Regions from separate parts of the Bradyrhizobium sp. Mp27 genome, predicted to be linked through region 1. Evidence: predicted binding sites of a transcription regulator. Region 1 holds the regulator's gene; each other region holds the start of a gene.

Region 1 (3,524 bases):
GATCAGCAAGGCCGCCGACCTGAAATCCCAGGCCGACCCGCTGCCTGACAAGGATCAGGGCCCCGCAGCGCCGGACGTCAGTCCGTACAAGCCGTCGGGGAGTTGACCGATGCTGGCCGTGGCTCTCGTCTTTCTCGTCCTCGCCATGGCCATCCTCGTACCGGTCTGTCTCGCCTTCTGGATCATGCCGCGGCGGACGTGATGCGCCCCCTTCATCGCAGAGCGGATGACGCAGGATAAATCATCCTGCGCGGCCACTGTTTTGCCTCTGCGCCTGCACTCGGCTAGAACTCTCGCCGCCGATTTGCCCGAACGGGCCCAGCAGGAGTTTTCACCCGTGGCCCTGATGCCGGTTTCCGACGCGCTCGCCGCGGTGCTGGCGGGCGCAGAGCCGCTGCCTGAAGAGATGATCGCGCTCGACGCAGCCTTCCACCGCGTGCTCGCGCGCGACGTCGCCGCGCGGCGCACGCAGCCGCCGCAGGCGATGTCGGCAATGGACGGCTATGCGGTGCGCGCGGTCGATGCGGCGAAGATCAACTCCCAGCTCACCCTGATCGGCGAGGTCGCGGCGGGCCGCCCGTTTGCGGGATCGGTCGGCGCCGGCGAGGCCGTGCGTATCTTCACCGGCGGTGTCGTTCCCGATGGCGCTGATGCGGTCGTGATCCAGGAGGACACGATCGCGGACAGCAAGCGCATCACCATCAAGGAAGCCGCCGTAACGGGGCGGCACATCCGCCCCGCCGGCGTCGACTTCTCGGAAGGCGACGTGCTGCTGCGCAAGGGAGCCCGGCTCTCCGAGCGCGACCTCGCGCTCGCCGCCGGCATGAATTACCCGCAACTGCCAGTCCGGCGACGCCCGAAGGTCGCGATCCTCGCGACCGGCGACGAGTTGGTGATGCCGGGCACCACGCCCGGTCCCGGCCAGATCGTCTATTCCAACGGCTACGCCCTGCACGCGCTCGCCCGCAGCGAGGGCGCCGATACCATCGACCTCGGCGTTGCCGCCGATACGCTTGAGGCCACCACGGCCGGCATCGGCCGCGCGCGGGAGAGTGGCGCCGACATCCTGATCACGACCGGCGGCGCCTCTGTCGGCGACCACGATCTGGTCCAGCAGGCGCTGAGGGACGAAGGTATCTCGATGGCGTTCTGGAAGATCGCGATGCGGCCAGGCAAGCCCATGATGAACGGGCGGCTCGGCGCGATGCGCGTGATCGGCCTGCCTGGCAATCCCGTGTCATCCTACGTTTGCGGCTTCCTGTTCATGGTGCCGTTGATTCGCGCGCTTTCGGGCCGTTCGATGATTCATCACCGCCGCGAACGCGCGGTGCTCGGCCGCGATGTCGGCGCCAACGACCAGCGCGAGGATTATCTGCGCGCGCGCCTCGAGCTGCGCGACGACGGCACGCTCCTCGCCCTTCCGGTCAATCACCAGGATTCCTCGCTGCTTGCGAATCTCGCTGCGGCACAGGCACTTCTCGTGCGCGCGCCATTCGCGCCGAAGGCTGAAGCCGGCACGCCTTGCGAGGTCTTGCGGCTGCCCGTCTGAGCGCTTCGTTCGCGTGCGTTCCGCGAACTTTGTCGCGTTCACGGTAAATTAAGCAGTTGCGGAACATGTATCGAACATATAGTGTCCGTTCATGATTTGTTTCGAGAATGTAGCGGCTTACTGCTGAATTCAGCGTCTCGGAATCGAACGACATCAACCGGGGGATTTTGGTCGAGATGTTAACGCGCAAACAATACGAGCTCCTGCGGTTCATCAGCGAACGGCTGAAGGAAAGCGGCGTGCCGCCCTCCTTCGATGAGATGAAGGACGCGCTCGACCTGCGGTCGAAATCGGGCATCCATCGCCTGATCACTGCGCTCGAGGAGCGCGGCTTCATCCGGCGCCTGCCCAACCGGGCCCGCGCCATCGAGGTGATCAAGCTGCCCGAGCTTCAGGCCGCTGCCGGCAGCCGCCGTGGCTTCACGCCGAGCGTCATCGAAGGCAATCTCGGCAAGGTCCGCACGACTTCGAGCCCGCCGGCGGACGAGGGCGAGCGCCCCGTCGCGGTCCCCGTGATGGGCCGCATCGCGGCCGGTACGCCGATCGAGGCCTTGCAGACCCGCAGCCACACCATCAGCGTACCGCCTGACATGCTCGGCTCGGGCGAACATTACGCGCTCGAAGTGCGCGGCGATTCCATGGTCGAGGCCGGCATTCTCGACGGCGACATGGCGCTGATCCAGCGCAACGAGAGCGCCGATACCGGCGATATCGTGGTGGCGCTGATCGACGACGAGGAAGCAACCCTGAAGCGCTTCCGCCGCCGCGGCGCCTCGATCGCGCTCGAGCCCGCCAATGCGGCCTATGAGGTCCGCATCCTGCCGCCCAACCGGGTGAAGATCCAGGGCAAGCTGATCGGGCTGTACCGGAAGTACTGATACCGGACGTGCCGGTATCCGTCATTTCGCGCCCCGCGCGCTTTCGATCGGCATCGCCGATCCGAGATTGGAGCGGACGATTGTCCGCTTCCGCTGGATAGTCTTTCTGGTTTCGCGCAGATTATCCGGCCCCTCCTCCAGCGGTAAATCCTCGGCACGCCGCACGAAGCAGCCCTGCTTCGCGGCCTTCAGGTTCGAGGAGAAGTCATGCGCCGGATCGTTCTGAGCACAGTTGCTGTGGCGCTGATCGCAGCATCAGCGTCGCAAGCCTTGGCCGCGCAAGCCTTGGCCGCGCAATCCCGGCCCCATGTCCGCAAGGACACCGCCGTAAGCGAGCAAGTCCGCAAGGCCCGCGACGCCGTCGACCGACCGTCGCGGCCGGCTTGGCAATATTCCGGCTGGTCGGCGCCTGCGGGGCGCTGACACGCGCCTGCAGAATGCAAAGGGGCGGCCTTTGTTCCTGGCGGTTTCGGGAAAGTTAATGTGATTGCGGCCTGCGGCGGCGAGCCGTAGATTTGCCTACAACCGGGCAGAACCTTTCCTATTTCCACTCTGATAGAGGCCTGCGCCTCGATTAAGAGACGTGGGTCGCTATCCCTGCATGAGGAGCACCCGATGTGTGACTACAGCCTGCATGCCGTCGCGTCGCGTCCCGCCGAAGTCGGCGAGACGATCGTCACGACAACCTTCCGCGGCACCTCGACGCGCGGCTTTGCCTCCGCAGCCGATCCGACCGTCGCGGTCTGCCTGCTCCCGGGAACGGAGCTCGCCTTCGCCGACAACGTCCGCTACGACAATCGCTGGATCTGGACGCGCACCGTCAATTCGCGCGTCGGCAAGTTCGGCAAGATCGATCCGCACATTCCCGATCGCCATCATGATGCGATCGAATTCCCCGACGGCAAATCCGTGCTGGTGACGCAGCTGGTCGAAGGCCAGCGCGCGACCGTGCTGCAACTACCGGTGACTCAGCCGCTCGGCGAGCGCGAGCACAAGCCGCAGATCATCACCGACAGCCGGCCGACCATCACCCGCCTGCCGATCGGCTGACATCGCCATTTCCGACCGGCAGGTCGGGCCAGGATTGAAAATCGCCA
Region 2 (3,524 bases), on a different contig from region 1:
CCATGCCGACCGCGATGCCGCCCGCCCCGTTGACCAGGAGGTTCGGGAACTTGGCCGGCAGGACCGACGGCTCGGTTTCGTTGTTGTCGTAGTTCGGCTGGAAGTCGACGGTGTCCTTGTCGATGTCGGCCAGCAGGGCCAACGCCGCCTTCGTCAGTCGCGCTTCGGTGTACCGATAGGCCGCCGGGGGATCACCGTCGACCGAGCCGAAATTGCCCTGGCCGTCGATGAGCGGCACGCGCATCGAGAAGTCCTGCGCCATCCGGACCATGGCGTCGTAGATCGACTGGTCGCCATGCGGATGATATTTACCGATCACGTCACCGACCACGCGCGCCGACTTGACGTACTTCTTGTCGGGCGTGTGCCCCTGCTCGTTCATCGAGTAGAGGATGCGACGATGAACCGGCTTCAACCCGTCGCGCGCATCGGGCAGCGCACGCGCCACGATCACGCTCATCGCGTAATCGAGGTAGGACTTCTTCATCTCCTCGTAGATGGAAACGGGACGAATGTCCGAGGGTTGCGCCGGCTGGTCGCCGGGCTTGTTGTCGTCGTCAGCCAAGGGGAAATCCGGTGAGATTTTATCTGGGAATCATATAGCGCATCGCCCCCCTGATAACCACCCTTGCGAGGTCTGGGGAAGCGGTTTTTCCGACTGTTTTTCCAGAGACTTACGAGCTCAGCACCACTGCCTCGAGGGAAGCCGGAATGAGCCGCCGGGAACCACGTCCTAGGCTCCGAAAATCACCCGGTGCATGATCCGTCCAGGCATGAGCGTGAACAGCCCGGCAATGACGAGCGCGCCGACGAACGTCATGATCATGATGCGCCGGTGATCGGAGACCCGATGGATGTGCGCCCGCCACACCGCGAGCGGTAGCATCACCAGCGTGAAGATCGATAGGAGATGGATCGGGCTGAACGGCCCGACCAGGCGGATCTGGTGGATCCAGAACGACGATGCCGCCACGACCGCCATGAGCCCCACCCAGATCCAGCCGATCGTCCGGTGCGGCAGCGTGCCCTTGGGGGCGGCAAACTGAACGAGGCCGAGCACGAAGGCGGCCATGGCGGCAAAGGCGTGCAGCGGGATCGCTGGAGCAGCCTCAAGCAGCGGCGCAACGCTCGTGCAGGGCCTCCGGCCGACCCATGTGAACAGGATTAACATCAAGTTAATACCATTCACATCACACCTCGTCAAAGGCTTGAGGCAGCACATGAGGCAAGCCGGGAAAAACCGAGCTTTGCCCGCCAATTGGTAAGGAGTCCTGTCGCTCTACGCGAGCAAGGTGACATCAGAGGCGAAGCGCCCCCGCCCGCCTCAGAACGGGATATCGTCGTCCATGTCGCTGTTGCGGCCACCGCCGCCGCCGGCGGCAACGGCACGGCGCGGCGCGCTGCTGACGGGACCGGAAGAGCCGAAATCGCCGCCTGGCTCGTCGCCGAAGCTGCCGCCTCCACCGCCGCCGCGGCCGTCGAGCATCGTCAGGGTCGAGTTGAAGCCCTGGAGTACGACCTCGGTGGAGTACTTCTCGGCGCCGCTCTGGTCGGTCCATTTGCGGGTCTGGAGCGCGCCCTCGATGTAAACCTTCGCGCCCTTCTTCAGGTACTGCTCGGCGACCTTGCAGAGCCCTTCATTGAAGATCACGACGCGATGCCACTCGGTCTTTTCCTTGCGCTCGCCGCTGTTCTTGTCGCGCCAGGTCTCCGAGGTGGCGATGCTCAAATTCGCGATCGGCCGCCCGTCCTGGGTGCGGCGGATTTCGGGATCCTTGCCGAGATTTCCAACCAGAATAACCTTGTTGACGCTTCCCGCCATCGCCGCTCTCCACTCCGAATGCCACTGAATTTTAGAAGGCCCGGGACGCGCCCGCGTCCTCTGCAACCTGTTGACGCGACCCTATACGCTTGCGCGGACGGATCGACCCGTCACCCCTCCACTTATCCCCACATATAGCACCCCTGGCCGGTTCGTTCCAGATTTGTTCTTATGACTCCCCTCACCTTGTTGCGTTGGCAAGACGGCACCGCGCTGCACCAAGACGGCCTGCGCCAAATGGAATTTCCCCGAATTCCTGAGGACGGCGAAACAGCTTAACATTCATCAAGTTAGAAGCAGTTCAGATGCCGCCCGACTGTTGCATTCCGGAGACGGACTCCGCCTCCCGCCTAAGCTACGCTTGCCGCGGAATTAGATTCTTATAGGCGTCGCGCCTGATCAGCCGCTTCGGGGACTTCGAAAAGCGGTCAGAAACTGGGGGGACTGCAATGAATAAGATTTTGATTGGTACTATTGGTGCAATCGCGTTGGGGCTGTCGGCTCCCGCAAGCGCGGCAGATCTCGCTGCGCGTCCCTACACCAAGGCTCCGGCACCGATGATCGCGACCATCTACGACTGGAGCGGCTTCTACATCGGTATCAACGGCGGCGGCGGCACCAGCCACAAGTGCTGGGACGTCGATATCGGCGGTGGCGTTCTCGTAGGCGAAGGCTGCCACAACGCGACCGGCGGCACGGTCGGCGGCCAGGTCGGCTACCGCTGGCAGTCAGCCAACTGGGTGTTCGGCTTCGAAGGCCAGGGCAACTGGGCCGATTTCTCGGGTGACAATATCAGTGCGATCAGCGGCCTGCGCGATCGTTCGAAGATCAACGCCTTCGGCCTGATTACCGGTCAGGTCGGTTACGCCTGGAACAACGTCCTGGTCTACGTGAAGGGCGGCGGCGCCGTCGTCGGCGATCGCTACCGCAGCTTCGACGTCGCCAGCGGCCTCGAGTTCGACCGGGCCAACGAGACCCGTTGGGGCGGCACCGTGGGTGCGGGCGTCGAGTTCGGATTCGCCCCGAACTGGACCGTGGGCTTCGAGTACGACCACATCTTCCTCGGCAACCGCACCATCGGCTTCACCGGATCCGGCAATTTCGCCCCGCTCGGCGTCGCCACTCGCTCCGATCGCATCAGCCAGGATGTCGATATCGGCCTCGTCCGCGTGAACTACCGCTGGGGCGGCCCCATGATCGCAAGATACTGATATCCCTCTGAGATCGCTTGGAAATCAAAGGCCGGCCTGCGCCGGCCTTTTTGCGTGGGCAACCGGAATTATAGGTCAGCCACCGTTACGTTTTGCGATTATTGTGGCTTTTGGGAGACACAACTTGCGGCTTTGCTGGTGTAAGCACGACATCAGTTGGACCACGGCGTCCGATGTCCTTCCGAACGCACGGAAGGCAAAAACAGAAACCGGGACTGGGATTAGTTTGAAAATGAAGAAGGTTTTGTTGGCTTCGGCCTGTTTGTTCGCTCTCGCTGCTCCGGCTTCGGCCGCTGATCTCGCGGCGCGCCCCTACACCAAGGCTCCGGTGGCGGTGGCCTCGGTCTACAACTGGACCGGCTTCTACCTCGGTATCGTCGGCGGCGGCGCCTGGGAAAACGGTTCCGGCGACCCGAAGATGAAGGGTGGCTTCGTCGGCGGCACCGCCGGCTACAACTGGCAGACCGGCAACGTCGTCTTGGGCGTCGAGG
Region 3 (3,524 bases), on a different contig from region 1:
CTCGGCCCAGGCGCCAGGAAACGGCGACAGGCCGTGGATGTGGCGCAGCACGGCGCGCGCGGGCCTGGACCAGTCGATCCGCGCCTCGGCCTTGTCGATCTTGGCGGCGTAGGTGACACCATCCTCGCTCTGCTTCTTGAGCTGGAGCCCGCCGCGGGCGAGCGCGGCCATCGCGCGCACCATCAGATCGGCACCGAGCCGGGAGAGACGGTCATGCAGATCGACCGCGGTCATGTTGTCCGTGATCGCAAGACGCTCGGCCATGGCGACGTCGCCGGTGTCGAGGCCGACATCCATCTTCATCACCATGACGCCGCTCTCGGCATCGCCTTCCATGATCGCGCGGTTGATCGGCGCGGCGCCGCGCCAGCGCGGCAGCAGCGAAGCGTGCAGATTGTAACAGCCGAGCTTCGGCGCATCGAGGATCGCCTGCGGCAGGATCATGCCGTAGGCGACGACGACGGCGGCATCGGCGTCGAAGGCGCGAAACTCGTCGAGCGTTTCGGGCGTCTTCAGCGACTTCGGCGTCAGCACGGGCACGCCGAGCTTTCGCGCGGCTTCCTCGACCGGGGTCGGCTGAAATTGCAGACCGCGCCGCCCGCCGGGCTTGGGCGCGCGCGTATAGACCGCCGCGATCTCGTGGCCATGCGACACCAGCTCGAGCAGCGTCGGCACGGAGAAATCGGGCGTGCCCATGAAGATGAGGCGGAGGGGCATGACAAGGACTCGGTATGTTCCCTCCCCCCTTGCGGGGGAGGGCTAGGGAGAGGGGTGCCACACGACGCGCTCTCTGGGTATGAGCGCGGACCAGTTCTTCGCCCCGGTTAGACTTCCGCCTGGGCTTCCCCTCTCCCCCGCCCTCCCCCGCAAGGGGGGAGGGAGCGCATGGGAGTTCGCGGCAGTACCAGTGCTTACAAATGACTTACTCCGCGCGCTTGGCGGCTTTCTCGAACTTCTTCATCACGCGGTCACGCTTGAGTTTTGACAGATAGTCGACGAACAGCACGCCGTTGAGATGGTCGATCTCGTGCTGGATGCAGGTGGCGTAGAGGCCTTCGGCGTCCTCCTCGTGCAGCTTGCCGTCGAGGTCGGTGAAGCGCACGCGCACCTTCGCAGGCCTTTCGACCTCCTCGTAATATTCGGGGATCGAGAGGCAGCCTTCCTCGTAGACCGACAGATCCTCGGAGGAGGCGATAATTTCAGGGTTGATGAAGACACGTGGCTCCGGCTTTGTCTCGCCGTCCGGGTCAGGCTTGGCGAGGTCCATGGTGATCAGCCGCAGCGGCTGTGCGATCTGGATCGCAGCTAAGCCGATGCCGGGCGCGTCGTACATGGTCTCGAACATGTCGTCGGCAAGCTTGCGGATCTCCGTCGTGACCTTCTCGATCGGCTTGGAGACCAGACGCAGCTGCTTGTCGGGCAGGATGATGATTTCTCTGAGGGCCATGGCCGCGATTTAAGCCGCATGCCGGATGCGGTCAATGCGGCGAGGAACTCCGTTAACCCTCCGCTAACCATAAAACTTCAGGTTTCGTTAACCATAAAAATTAGGGGGCTGTTAATCATAAATGTTCGCTATTCGTTCGCGGAAGGTGTCGAATCGGCTACAAGTGCCGCCATGAACGAGATCATTTTCCTGGCTGGCGACTGGCCGGTCCGCACCATCGACGCGCTGATCGGCTTCGGCGCCCTCGTCGTCATCCTGCTGGTGGTGATTGCGGTCGTGATCGCGCGCTCGGGACGGCGCGGTGCGGAACTCGCCATGGCCAATGCCATCCGCGCGGACGAGCTCGAGGAGCGCCTCAGCCAGGTGCTGCACGCCCAGAGCGAGGCTGCCGGCCGAGCGGACGCCATGACCCAGGCGCTGGCCGGCCGCCAGGCCGACATGGGCGCGCCGTCAACGAGCGGCTGGATTCGGTGACCCATCGGGTCGGCCAGTCGATGGAACACTCGACCCGCAACACCATGGAGAGCCTGCGCGCGCTGCACGAGCGGCTCGGCATCATCGATAACGCGCACAAGAACCTCACCGACCTCACCACGCAGGTGACGACCCTGCGCGACGTGCTCGCCAACAAGCAGTCGCGCGGCGCCTTCGGCCAGGCGCGGATGGAGGCGATCGTACAGGACGGCCTGCCGAAGGGCGCCTACGAGTTCCAGTTCACGCTCTCGACCGGAAAGCGGCCGGACTGCGTGGTGTTCCTGCCCGACCAGCGGCCGCTCTGCATCGACGCAAAATTTCCGCTGGAGGCGATGACCGCGCTGCACGACGCCCGCACCGACGAGGAGAAGCGCATCGCCACGCAGCGGCTGCGCGGCGACGTGATGAAGCATGTCAGCGACATCGCCGACAAATACCTCGTCACCGGCGAGACCCAGGAGATGGCGCTGATGTTCGTGCCGTCGGAATCGGTCTATGCCGAGATCCATGACGGTTTCGACGACGTGATCCAGAAGGCCTATCGCGCCCGCGTCGTGCTGGTATCGCCTTCGCTGCTGATGCTTGCGATCCAGGTGATGCAGCAGATCATGAAGGACGCGCGCATGCGCGACGCCGCCGACCAGATCCGTACCGAAGTGATCAAGCTCGGCGACGATCTCGGCCGCCTGCGCGACCGCGTGCTGAAATTGCAGAAGCATTTTGCCGACGCGAACGAGGACGTCCGGCAGGTGCTGATCTCCGCCGACAAGATCGAGAAACGCGCAGGGCGGATCGAGGAGCTCGATTTCAGCAAGACCGATGCGCCGGAGGGACCGCATCTGGTGGCAACGGGTGCGGGCGAGCTGTTCCCGAGGAAGCTCCAGGCGGGGGAGTGACGCCGTTTCGTCATGGCCGGGCTCGTCTCGGCCATCCACGATCTCTTCAGCGATACTAAGAACGTGGATGCCCGGGACGAGCCCGGGCATGACGAGTTTTGTGGCAGAGGCAGCGCCCCCAGAATCTGCTAACACCTCCCCATGACCGCACCCGACGCGACCTCCCCTGCCAGCCCCGACACGGCCCCTACCTCCTGGCGCGACGGCCTGGCTGTGTACCTGCAACCGCGGGTGCTGATCGTGCTGTTCCTCGGCTTCTCGTCCGGGCTGCCGCTGGCGCTGTCGGGCTCGACGCTGCTGGTGTGGATGCGCGAGGCCGGGGTCGATCTCAAGACCATCGGGCTGTTTGCGCTGGTCGGCACGCCCTACACGCTGAAATTCCTGTGGGCGCCGCTGGTGGATGCGCTGCATGTGCCGCTGTTCACGCGCGCGTTCGGACGGCGGCGCGGCTGGCTGCTGTTCTCGCAGCTATTGCTGATCATCGCGATCCTGCTGCTGGCGCTCACCGATCCCGCGCGCTCGCCGTTCTACGTCGCGCTCGGCGCGCTGCTGGTCGCGACGACGTCCTCGACGCAGGACATCGTGGTCGACGCCTTCCGCGTCGAGAGCCTGCCGGAGAGCGAGCAGGCCGCCGGAATGGCGTCCTATGTCGCGGCCTATCGTATCGGCATGCTGGTCTCGACCGCGGGCGCGCTGTTCATCGTGTC
Region 4 (3,524 bases), on a different contig from region 1:
TCTGTTCACTGGCCAAGTGGGCTACGCCTGGAACAATGTGCTGTGGTACGTGAAGGGTGGTGCTGCCGTCACTCACAACAAATATAACGGCTTGTTTGGCGGCGTTGTGTTCGACAGCGCGAACGAAACCCGCTGGGGTGGCGCGGTCGGCACCGGTATCGAATTCGGGTTCGCACCGAATTGGTCAGTTGGCGTCGAGTACAACCACCTGTTCATGGGCCGACGGAGCAATGACCTCACAGTCGCGGGCTTCTTCTTCCGCACCGACAGCATCAAGCAGGACGTCGACATGGCCACCGTTCGCGTGAACTATACGTTCGGCGGCCCGGTCGTGGCGAAGTACTAAGCGTCACCTCCGACGCCATCGCGTTACGAAAGGCCGGCCTTGCGCCGGCCTTTTTGTTTTCGCGCGAGGGTGCACCCAACCGTCTTGGAGTCGTGAGGCGCGCGCAAGGCGTCCGCGAATGGCTTTGGCGAGTTGGGGACGTGACATGAAGACGTGGATGCTGGCTGCGGTCAGCCTGTTCGCACTCGGCGCGGTCGCGCCGGCTACCGCCGCCGATCTACCGATTTACAAGGCGCCTGCGGCCGCCGTTCCCGTCTACGACTGGAGCGGCATCTATGCCGGCATCAACGGCGGCGGCGGCTTGGCCCATGCCTGCTGGGGCGTGACACGCGCGCTCGGCATCGCTGTCGATCCGGCCGTTGGCGAAGGCTGTCACAATGCGGGCGGTGGCACGATCGGCGGACAACTCGGCTATCGCTGGCAGAAATCGCGCTGGGTGTTCGGCATCGAGGGCCAAGGCAACTGGGCCGACTTCAAGGGCAGCAATGTCAGCGTGGCGCTGCCGCTGTTCACCAACCAGACCAAGATCGACAGCTTCGGCCTGTTCACTGGCCAGATGGGCTACGCCGTCAACAACCTGCTCTTCTATGGCAAGGCTGGCGCCGCGGTGGCGCACGACAAGTACGACACCTTCGTCCCCGGCGTCCCGGCCGCGGTGTTCAACAGCGTCAACCAGACCCGCTGGGGCTACACCATCGGCATCGGCGTGGAATGGGGCTTTGCCGAGAACTGGTCGGTCGGCGGCGAGTACAACCATGTCTTCCTCGGCCATCATAGCGCCGACTTCGCAACGCTCGTCGGCGGCTTCGCCCCGCGCACCGACCGGATCGGCCAGGATATCGACATGGGCCTGATCCGCATCAATTACCGCTGGGGCGGCCCGGTCGTCGCCAAATACTGAGACAAAGCTTCCCTCAGGAACCTCCAAGTCCTGATCATGTGCGGATTGCCCCAAATCCGCATTCAAATGCGAACGAAGGGCTGGCCTCGCGCCGGCCCTTCGCATGTTCCGGGCGCCCCGCTCCTGCCAGATGCCGCCAGCCCGCCAACAATCCGTTGACGATTCGCACACGCCACTGGAAATCCGCTCCCGTTCTTCCTACGTTCGCTGCCATACCCATCGGCGCCGATCCCGGTTCCGGGCGACGCGCGCCTTTTTTGTTGGCGCGATCGCGCACCTTTGGGATTCCTTGAGGGCAACTCGGATGGATGAAGTGATCAAGGCGAAGCGCCAACAGCAGAACGCGGGATCCAGCCTGCGCACAATTACGATCCGTGGCGCGCGCGAGCACAACCTCAAGAATGTCGACGTCGAGATCCCCCGCGACAAGCTGGTGGTGTTCACGGGGCTGTCAGGCTCCGGCAAATCCTCGCTCGCCTTCGACACCATCTATGCGGAGGGCCAGCGCCGCTACGTCGAATCGCTGTCGGCCTATGCGCGCCAGTTCCTGGAGATGATGCAGAAGCCTGACGTCGACCAGATCGACGGCCTGTCGCCGGCGATCTCGATCGAGCAGAAGACGACGTCGAAGAACCCGCGCTCGACCGTCGGCACCGTCACCGAGATCTACGACTACATGCGCCTGCTCTGGGCGCGCGTCGGCGTGCCCTACTCGCCCGCCACTGGGTTGCCGATCGAAAGCCAGACCGTCTCGCAGATGGTCGACCGCGTGCTGGCGCTGCCCGAGGGCACCCGCCTCTATCTGCTCGCCCCCGTCGTGCGCGGCCGCAAGGGCGAGTACCGCAAGGAGCTCGCCGAATGGCTCAAGAAGGGCTTTCAGCGCGTCAAGATCGACGGCACCTTCCATGAGCTCGCGGAGGCGCCGACGCTCGACAAGAAATTTCCGCACGACATCGACGTCGTGGTCGACCGCATCGTGGTGCGCGCCGACATCGGCCAGCGCCTCGCCGAAAGCTTCGAGACCGCGCTGAAGCTCGCGGAGGGGCTCGCCGTCGTCGAGTTCGCCGATGCGCCTGCAGCGGCGGCGCCCGTCGAGGAGAAGAAGAAGACCGCAAAAATTCACGACAAGAGCGGGCCCGAGCGCATCCTGTTCTCGGAAAAATTCGCTTGCCCCGTCTCCGGCTTCACGATTCCGGAGATCGAGCCGCGCCTGTTCTCGTTCAACAATCCCTACGGCGCCTGCCCGGCCTGCGGCGGCCTCGGCGTCGAGCAGCATGTCGACGAAGACCTCGTCATCCCCGACAAGGAGCTCGCCATCGGCAAGGGCGCGATCGCGCCCTGGGCCAAGTCGTCGTCGCCTTACTATATTCAGACGCTGACGGCGCTCGGCAAGCACTACAAGTTCACCGTGACCACCAAATGGAAGGATCTGCCGAAGAAGACGCAGAACGCGATCCTCCTTGGCTCGGGCGAGGATGAAATCAAGTTCTCCTACGAGGACGGCGTCCGCTCCTACGACACCAAGAAGCCGTTCGAGGGCGTCATCACCAACATCAACCGCCGCTATCGCGAGACCGAGAGCGAGTGGGCGCGCGAGGAGCTCGCAAAATATTTCCACGACGTCCCCTGCGAAGGCTGCAAGGGTTTCCGGCTGAAGCCCGAGGCGCTCTGCGTCAAGATCGGCGGCAAGCATATCGGCGAGATCTCGGAGCTGTCGGTCAGGAAGGCCGGCGAATGGTTCGAGACCGTGCCCGAAGCGCTGAACACGCAGCAGAACGAGATCGCAGGCCGCATCCTCAAGGAGATCCGCGAGCGCCTCACCTTCCTGCTCGACGTCGGCCTCAACTACCTCACCCTATCCCGCTCCTCCGGCACGCTGTCGGGCGGCGAGAGCCAGCGCATCCGCCTCGCCTCGCAGATCGGCTCGGGGCTGACGGGCGTGCTCTACGTGCTGGACGAGCCCTCGATCGGCCTGCACCAGCGCGACAATGCGCGCCTGCTCGACACCCTCAAGCGCCTGCGCGACCTCGGCAACACCGTGATCGTCGTCGAGCATGACGAGGACGCGATCCTGCTTGCCGATTACGTCCTCGACATCGGCCCCGGCGCCGGCATGCATGGCGGCAACATCGTCGCCGAAGGCACGCCCGCCGAGATCATGCGCAACCCGAAATCGCTCACCGGCAAATATCTCACCGGCGAGCTCGAGGTCGAGGTGCCGGAGCGGCGCCCGCCGAACCATCGCCGCACCATCAAGGTGGTCAACGCGCGCGGCAA

What was found. Region 1 encodes LexA, which represses DNA repair genes until DNA is damaged. Its sites were predicted from a motif close to TGTTCNNNNTGTGTTCNG; they were not measured.
Region 2: the regulator LexA is predicted to act here: its motif matches at 1,976-1,993, upstream of QJT78_RS32170 (single-stranded DNA-binding protein).
Region 3: the regulator LexA is predicted to act here: its motif matches at 1,570-1,587, upstream of def (peptide deformylase).
Region 4: the regulator LexA is predicted to act here: its motif matches at 1,438-1,455, upstream of uvrA (excinuclease ABC subunit UvrA).

The regions. Positions count from the first base shown of each region.
Region 1 is NZ_JASAUS010000033.1:58,601-62,124, forward strand. Features, by position in the region: gene QJT78_RS18815 (hypothetical protein) at 1-106, shown strand, start outside; gene glp (gephyrin-like molybdotransferase Glp) at 338-1,549, shown strand; gene lexA (transcriptional repressor LexA) at 1,726-2,427, shown strand; gene QJT78_RS18830 (hypothetical protein) at 2,635-2,850, shown strand; gene QJT78_RS18835 (hypothetical protein) at 3,043-3,477, shown strand; gene QJT78_RS18840 (hypothetical protein) at 3,455-3,524, opposite strand, start outside.
Region 2 is NZ_JASAUS010000085.1:10,184-13,707, reverse strand. Features, by position in the region: gene gyrA (DNA gyrase subunit A) at 1-565, opposite strand, end outside; gene QJT78_RS32175 (DUF2306 domain-containing protein) at 734-1,171, opposite strand; gene QJT78_RS32170 (single-stranded DNA-binding protein) at 1,325-1,822, opposite strand; gene QJT78_RS32165 (outer membrane beta-barrel protein) at 2,272-3,033, shown strand; gene QJT78_RS32160 (outer membrane protein) at 3,266-3,524, shown strand, end outside.
Region 3 is NZ_JASAUS010000016.1:69,248-72,771, forward strand. Features, by position in the region: gene fmt (methionyl-tRNA formyltransferase) at 1-717, opposite strand, end outside; gene def (peptide deformylase) at 923-1,447, opposite strand; partial or broken gene rmuC (DNA recombination protein RmuC) at 1,619-2,817, shown strand; gene QJT78_RS12280 (MFS transporter) at 2,959-3,524, shown strand, end outside.
Region 4 is NZ_JASAUS010000085.1:5,595-9,118, reverse strand. Features, by position in the region: gene QJT78_RS32155 (outer membrane beta-barrel protein) at 1-346, shown strand, start outside; gene QJT78_RS32150 (outer membrane beta-barrel protein) at 492-1,247, shown strand; gene uvrA (excinuclease ABC subunit UvrA) at 1,552-3,524, shown strand, end outside.